2 regions of the Pantoea folii genome follow, and region 1 is predicted to be linked to the other one. Evidence: predicted binding sites of a transcription regulator. Region 1 holds the regulator's gene; the other holds the start of a gene.
What was found. Region 1 encodes PurR, which represses purine synthesis genes. Its sites were predicted from a motif close to CANGCAAACGTTTGCNTG; they were not measured.
Positions count from the first base shown of each region.

Region 2: tusA (sulfurtransferase TusA) is a predicted target of PurR. The motif match lies at 1,577-1,594, and genes of this name have one in related genera.

Region 1 is NZ_JBWXON010000031.1:4,889-8,307, reverse strand. It holds gene AC1MDE_RS24940 (C40 family peptidase) at 1-655, shown strand, start outside; gene cydH (cytochrome bd-I oxidase subunit CydH) at 741-830, opposite strand; gene purR (HTH-type transcriptional repressor PurR) at 1,104-2,129, shown strand; gene punR (DNA-binding transcriptional activator PunR) at 2,126-3,037, opposite strand; gene punC (purine nucleoside transporter PunC) at 3,146-3,419, shown strand, end outside.
Region 2 is NZ_JBWXON010000008.1:197,431-200,849, reverse strand. It holds gene AC1MDE_RS11950 (DcrB family lipoprotein) at 1-553, opposite strand, end outside; gene AC1MDE_RS11945 (7-cyano-7-deazaguanine/7-aminomethyl-7-deazaguanine transporter) at 679-1,344, opposite strand; gene tusA (sulfurtransferase TusA) at 1,654-1,902, shown strand; gene AC1MDE_RS11935 (zinc/cadmium/mercury/lead-transporting ATPase) at 1,899-3,419, opposite strand, start outside.

The DNA of each region.
Region 1 (3,419 bases):
GCGCCGCAAGCGACGCCCGGTTAAATCAACGGCTAAAAAGTCTCGCCTGACCACCGTGCAGAAGCTCAAGCTGAAAAAGCAGAGTAAAACCGAAACCGCCTTAAACAAATCCAGCCGCAAAAAATCCCTGCTGAAGTCGCCATTGAAAAAGTATGGCCATCAACGCCTCGCGAAAAAGTCCCCAGATGTGGACGATGAAGTTCAGGGACTCACTGGCATCAAGATGAGCAAATCCCACCGCCTGCGCTACCAAAAGGCACGCGAAACCGCGATGACGAAGTTGATGGGACAACTGGGCAAGCCTTACCAGTGGGGTGGCACCTCACCCCATACCGGTTTCGATTGCAGTGGTTTAGTCTGGTATGCCTATAAAGATCTCGTCAAATACAAATTCCCACGCACGGCGAATGAGATGTATCACCTGCACGATGCCGCGCCCATTAAGCGTGAGATGCTGGAGAAAGGGGATTTGGTATTCTTCCGCATCAATAATCGCGGGACTGCCGATCATGTGGGCGTTTACCTCGGCAACGGTAAATTTATTCAGTCACCCCGCACCGGTAAAGACATTCAGATTAGCGCATTGGGCGAAGACTACTGGCAGAAACACTATGTCGGTGCGCGCCGTATGATGACTCCAAAAACTATTCGCTAATTGTTGCGCAACATCCTGTGGCTCTCGCCACAAAAAAAGCCGGACGCTTAATCAGTGCCGGCTTTTTTTATTGATGCGCTTTGAATTAATGAAGAATGGCGGTGAAGCTAAACGCAATAATCATCAACAGTGCGCCAACCGTGGTCATTAGCGCCAGCTTTAAATCTGTACTCATCACTTCTCCTTAGTCACACATTTATTAGGGTTAAAACAATTTTCGCACAGCGGTGGGCAAAAATCTCGTCTTATCCGCGCTGGCTTGCTAGAATCGCCGCCTTTCGTTGCGCAACTGATTTTGCGCATGCTGTATTTACAGCCTGCTGAAGTGATTTTCCCTGCCTGATACGGCAGATTTGCCCCCCTTTTAGGGCATAAAACCCTTCGCAGACGCAAACGTTTAACAATATACTTATCAGTAAGTTGCGATAAGCCGGGGAGTACCTTTTTCATGGCAACAATTAAAGATGTAGCGAAACGCGCGGGTGTATCTACCACCACCGTTTCGCATGTCATCAACAAAACGCGTTTTGTTGCAGAGGAAACGCGTAACGCCGTATGGGAAGCGATTAAAGAGCTGCACTATTCGCCGAGCGCCGTTGCGCGTAGTCTGAAGGTGAATCACACCAAAACGCTGGGACTGTTAGCCACTTCCAGCGAAGCGCCCTACTTTGCCGAAATTATCGAAGCGGTTGAGAACCACTGTTTCGAACGCGGCTATACCTTGATTCTGGGCAACGCACATAACGATTTGCAAAAGCAGCGCGCTTACCTGTCGATGATGGCGCAAAAGCGTGTGGATGGTCTGTTAGTCATGTGCTCCGAGTATCCTGACGATTTGCTGCAGATGCTGGAAGACAACCGCAACATTCCGATGGTCGTGATGGACTGGGGCGCCTCTCGCGGCGACTTCACCGATACCGTACAGGATAACGCCTTCCAGGGGGGTTACCTGGCTGGACGCTACCTTATCGAGCGCGGTCACCGAGATATCGGTGCGATTCCGGGTCAAATGGAGCGCAACACCGGCGGCGGGCGCCATGCGGGCTTCCTGCAGGCGATGAGCGAAGGCGGTGTGACCGTGCGGCCTGAATGGGTTGTTCAGGGCGACTTCGAGCCAGAATCGGGTTATCAGGCGATGCAGCAGATCCTTAATCAGAAACAGCGTCCGACCGCCGTGTTCTGCGGGGGCGATATCATGGCGATGGGCGCGATCTGTGCCGCCGATGAGATGGGACTGCGCGTGCCGCAGGACATCTCCGTGATTGGCTATGATAACGTGCGCAACGCGCGCTACTTCACCCCTGCGCTCACTACAGTTCACCAGCCGAAAGCGGAGTTGGGCAAAAAAGCGCTGGAAATGCTGCTGGATCGCATCACCAGCAAACGCGAAGAGCCGCAAACCATTGAGGTCCAGCCTACACTGATTGAGCGTCGCTCCGTGGCGGACGGTCCATTCCGTGATTACCGCCGTTAAAGCTGATTTTCGCTGAGCCACTCGTGGTTCAGCGTTTCAGCATCGCCAAGATAGGCGAGTAACCACTCCAGCGCGGGTGACGCACGCTGTTCTGACCAACTGACGCAGCAGGGACTTTCCGGAAACGGCTGCGGCAGTGATAGCTCCACCAGCGCGCCACTGTCGAGTAAAGGTCGCGCGAGGTGGCCCGGCACCATGCCCACGCACAATCCCGCCTGCAAACAATCCATCCCTGTTTCCCACTCTGGCACCACTAAACGCCGCTGATTATCCAATGTCCAGGTCATGCGTCGTGGTAATGCGCGAGAGGTATCTTCCAGTACCAGCGATGGCCAGGCACGCAGCGCTTCTTCGTTGAGATCGGCACTCGCGGCCAGAGGATGATCAGGACTGACCACACAACACCAGTTGAGAGCACCCATATCCTGAAAGGCAAAACGTCCACCCACCGGGATTGCCTGGGTGGCACCAATCGCCACATCGACCCGCCCGTCTGCTAAGGCATCCCATACACCGTTAAATACCTCGTAACTGATGATCAATTCCATATCCGGGAAATGACGGTAAAAATCCTTTACCAGTTGTCGGGTACGCTGGGGTTTTACAATGCAATCCACGGCAATACTGAGCTGTCCGCGCCAGCCATTCGCCAGTTGCTGGCATTGCCTGCGGGTTGCCAGCATTTTTTTGATAACAGATCGCCCTTCCCGCACAAAATGCTCGCCTGCAGGGGTTAACACCACCTCACGGTGCTGACGCTCAAACAACGGCACGGCCAGCCAGGTTTCCAGCTGGCGCACCGTATAGCTAACGGCAGAGGGCACGCGATGTAATTCCTGCGCCGCTGCGCTGAAACTGCCATTGCGCGCGACGGCGTCCACTACTTCCAGCGCATACTCAGACCACATACTTTTGCCTTCAAAAATTTTAACAGCACTGCGCAAATATTAGCGTTTCACAAAGAATGACGCACTCTTTTACACTCCCCGACGTTCAATCTGCCAATGAGAATTACTATGTTGTCGTCAAAAGGATTTATGCCCTATCTTGCCGTGCTCAGCATGCTCGGCTTCCTCGCTACGGATATGTATCTGCCTGCTTTTGGCGATATGCAGCGTGACTTCGCCACCGCGCCGGGCACCATCAGCGCCAGCCTCAGTCTATTTCTCGGTGGTTTTGCCTGCGCCCAGGTATTCTGGGGACCGTTATCAGATCGCTTTGGACGTAAACCCATTTTATTGGCAGGTTTGACGATTTTTGCCCTGGGTTGCCTGGGGATGTTATGGGTGA
Region 2 (3,419 bases), on a different contig from region 1:
TTAATGTGATGCTTTTCACGATCGCATCAGCATCGCTCTGTGCCTGCTGCTGATTGTCGGCTGGAAGAGTGATCTGCAGGGTCAGCAGTTTGCCATCCACTTTTGCCAGAATCACGGAAGACCATGAGGTTTGGTTGTTGGCCGAAATCACGGTATCCAACTGCTGAGCGGGCTGATCTTTAAGCGTCACCGCTTTGTTAGAAACGACCTGCAACTGCGGATCGCGACCGCGCTGCTGCTGTTCCAGACGCTGTGACAAGGCATCCAGCGCTTCGTTGGTCGGATCGCCCGCAATCACAATAATCGCTCGCTGGCCGGTTTCATCGGCGTACACATGCATATTGGTAGATTCAGAACCGAGTTTACCGCTTTTATCAGACATGCCCGCCGGCAGACTGAAGCTCAGCTTGCCGTCCATCAGGTTCACCGTCTGGGCTGACTGGCTGGCGCTGGCACCGTTGCTGCCTGCCGCCGCATCTTCTTTCTTCTGATCACAGGCCGCAAGACCTAACACCAACAAACCAATACCCGCATATTTCACTAAGTTACGCATTCTTTTCCCTTTGATGATTCCAGTCAGGTGCTTTCTACCCGGTATAAAAACGGAATCGGCGGTCAAAAGCAACCGCCGGTTTGTCAGGAAATCTTAGCGCGCTGCGGCGTTTCGTCTATGTGCAATTAGCCGAAATTGATCTGACGCTGTGTCGAGCGCTCTGCCAGACGTTTTAGCAGGCTGTTCAGCAACACACCGTAAGCGGGCAGGAAGAAAATCATGCAGATCAGCACTTTGAAGCTGTAATCCACCAGTGCGATCTCCACCCAATGCGCGGCCATGAACGGGTCCGGGCTCTTGTAGAAGGCGATGAAAAAGAAGGCCAGCGTATCGCTGATATTGCCGAGGAACATGGCTGCAGCAGGGGCGATCCACCACTGCGGTAAACGACGCAAACGGTTAAAAACGTGGACATCCAGAATCTGACCGAGCGCATAGGCCATAAAGCTGGCACTGGCGATACGTGCGACAAACAGATTCACCTGTTCCAGCGATGCCCATCCTTGCCATTCGCCCTGGTAAAACACACAGGACACCACGTAAGAGATAAACAGCGCCGGGATCATCACCGCCAAAATAATACGACGGGCTAACGGCGCGCCAAAGATGCGCACGGTGAGATCGGTAGCGAGGAAGATAAATGGAAAGCTAAAGGCACCCCAGGTGGTGTGGAAGCCGAAGATGGAAACCGGCAGCTGGACCAGATAGTTACTGGAAGTGATCACCAGCAGATGGAATAGGGAAAGCCAAAACAGCGCATGCATGCGCTGACGTGCAGAGAAATCAATCATGTCTGACCTTTTTAGTAATGGGGTGAGGGAACCCAACTATCCCCGTCATACTTCGCGTTGTAGCTGCGTTGGCTGCGTTCGCGTACCCCAGTCACTTACTTGAGTAAGCTCCTGGGGATACACGCCCTTGCCGCCTTGCTAAAACGCGAATTATTTAGGGGATAGCGTAGTATCTGTTGAAAAAACGGCGGCGATCTTAGCGCGTTGCGCAATTAATGCAATGGTTAATTTTAACGCAATCGTTATCGCCTTGCGCTGTGTATTTTGCGCGCTAGAATGAGCGCCCATCCTGAATGAAGACAGAGAATCATGAGCGATCCTTTTTCTGCGCCGGACCACAAGCTTGATGCCCTTGGCCTGCGCTGCCCTGAGCCGGTAATGATGGTGCGCAAAACCGTGCGCACCATGCAGGCGGGCGAAACCTTATTGATCATTGCCGATGATCCGGCCACCACGCGTGATATTCCCGGTTTTTGCCGCTTTATGGAACATCAGTTGCTGGCACAGCAGACGGAAACGCTGCCGTACCAGTATCTGATTCAGAAGGGCACGGCTTAACGCTGTCGCAGCAATCGCAAAGCGTTGGCTGTGACCAGCGCTGTCGCACCTGAATCTGCCAGCACCGCCAGCCACAAACCGGTGAAACCGAGCAGTGTGGTGATCAGGAAAATGCCTTTCAGCCCCAGCGCTATCGCGATGTTTTGACGGATGATGGCGCGCGTGCGACGGGCCAGTGCGATAGTGCGTGGCAGAATTGCCAGACGGTTTTGTGTCAGCGCGGCGTCGGCGGCTTCCAGCGCGACATCGGTGCCGCTGCCCATGGCAATGCCAATCGTGGCCGCTTTCATCGCCGGAGCGTCGTTAATACCATCGCCTACCATGGCCAGCGGCTGCTGCTCCTCCAGTTTGCGCACCATCTCCACTTTATCGGCAGGCAACAAGCCGGCGCGATAATCGATGTTGAGTTGCGTCGCCATCGACGCCGCCGCACGCGGGTTATCACCGGTCAACATCAGGCTATTAATGCCCAGCGCTTGCAACTGTGCCAGCGCCGTGACGGCTTCCTCGCGTAGCTGATCCTGCAACGCCAGGGTGCCGATGACGGTCTCATCCTTTAACAGCACCACCACGGTTTTACCTTGAGCTTCCCGTTGCGCGATCGCCTGCTGCTGATCGGTCGTGAGCGTGGTGGCATCGCGTGGTGCCAGCAGCTGATAGGTCACGCCATCAATCTGCGCCCGGATGCCGCTGCCAGCCAGCGTTTGCTGCTGCCGGGCGCGCGGTAGCCTGAGCTGGCGCTTTTCGGCCTCGCGCACGATGGCGATCGCCAATGGATGGCTGGAACCTTGCTCCACTGCCGCCGCAATGCTCAACAGTGCATTTGCTTCCATCGCACTGAAAGATTCGACCTCGGTCACCTGCGGTTTACCCAGTGTGAGGGTGCCGGTTTTATCGAATGCGATGGTCTGGATGCGGCTGAGACGTTCCAGCGCGGCGCCACCTTTGATCAGAGCGCCCTGTCGCGCGGCCGCCGCTAAGCCAGAGGTGATTGCAGCGGGGGTAGAAATCACCAGCGCACAAGGGCAACCAATTAACAGCAGCGTCAGGCCTTTATAAATCCACGGCAACCACGCTGCCCCCGCTAACAGTGGCGGCAGCACCATCACTAACAGCGCCAGCAGCATAATGGCAGGCGTATAAATGCGGCTGAAGCGATCGATAAAGCGCTCAACCGGTGCACGGTGGCTTTCAGCTTCTTCGATGAGCTGTAGGATGCGATCAATCGCGCTCTGGCCAGGTTCGGAGATGACTTTCAGCGTGACCAGGCGATCCACGCTGGTGGCGCCCGCCATCACCGTTTCGCCCGGCTGACGGGCAACCGGCACGGACTCGCCCGTCAGCGCACTTTCATCAAAACTGGCGCTCTGGTTTAGCAGCTCGCCATCGGCCGGCAAACGGCCGCCAGCCGCGACTTCAATCGTATCGCCAGGATGCAAGTCAGCCAGCGCCACCTGCTCGCGCTGCGTGCCTTTCAAACGCGTAGCAGTATCGGGGCGCAGTGCCATTAACGCCGT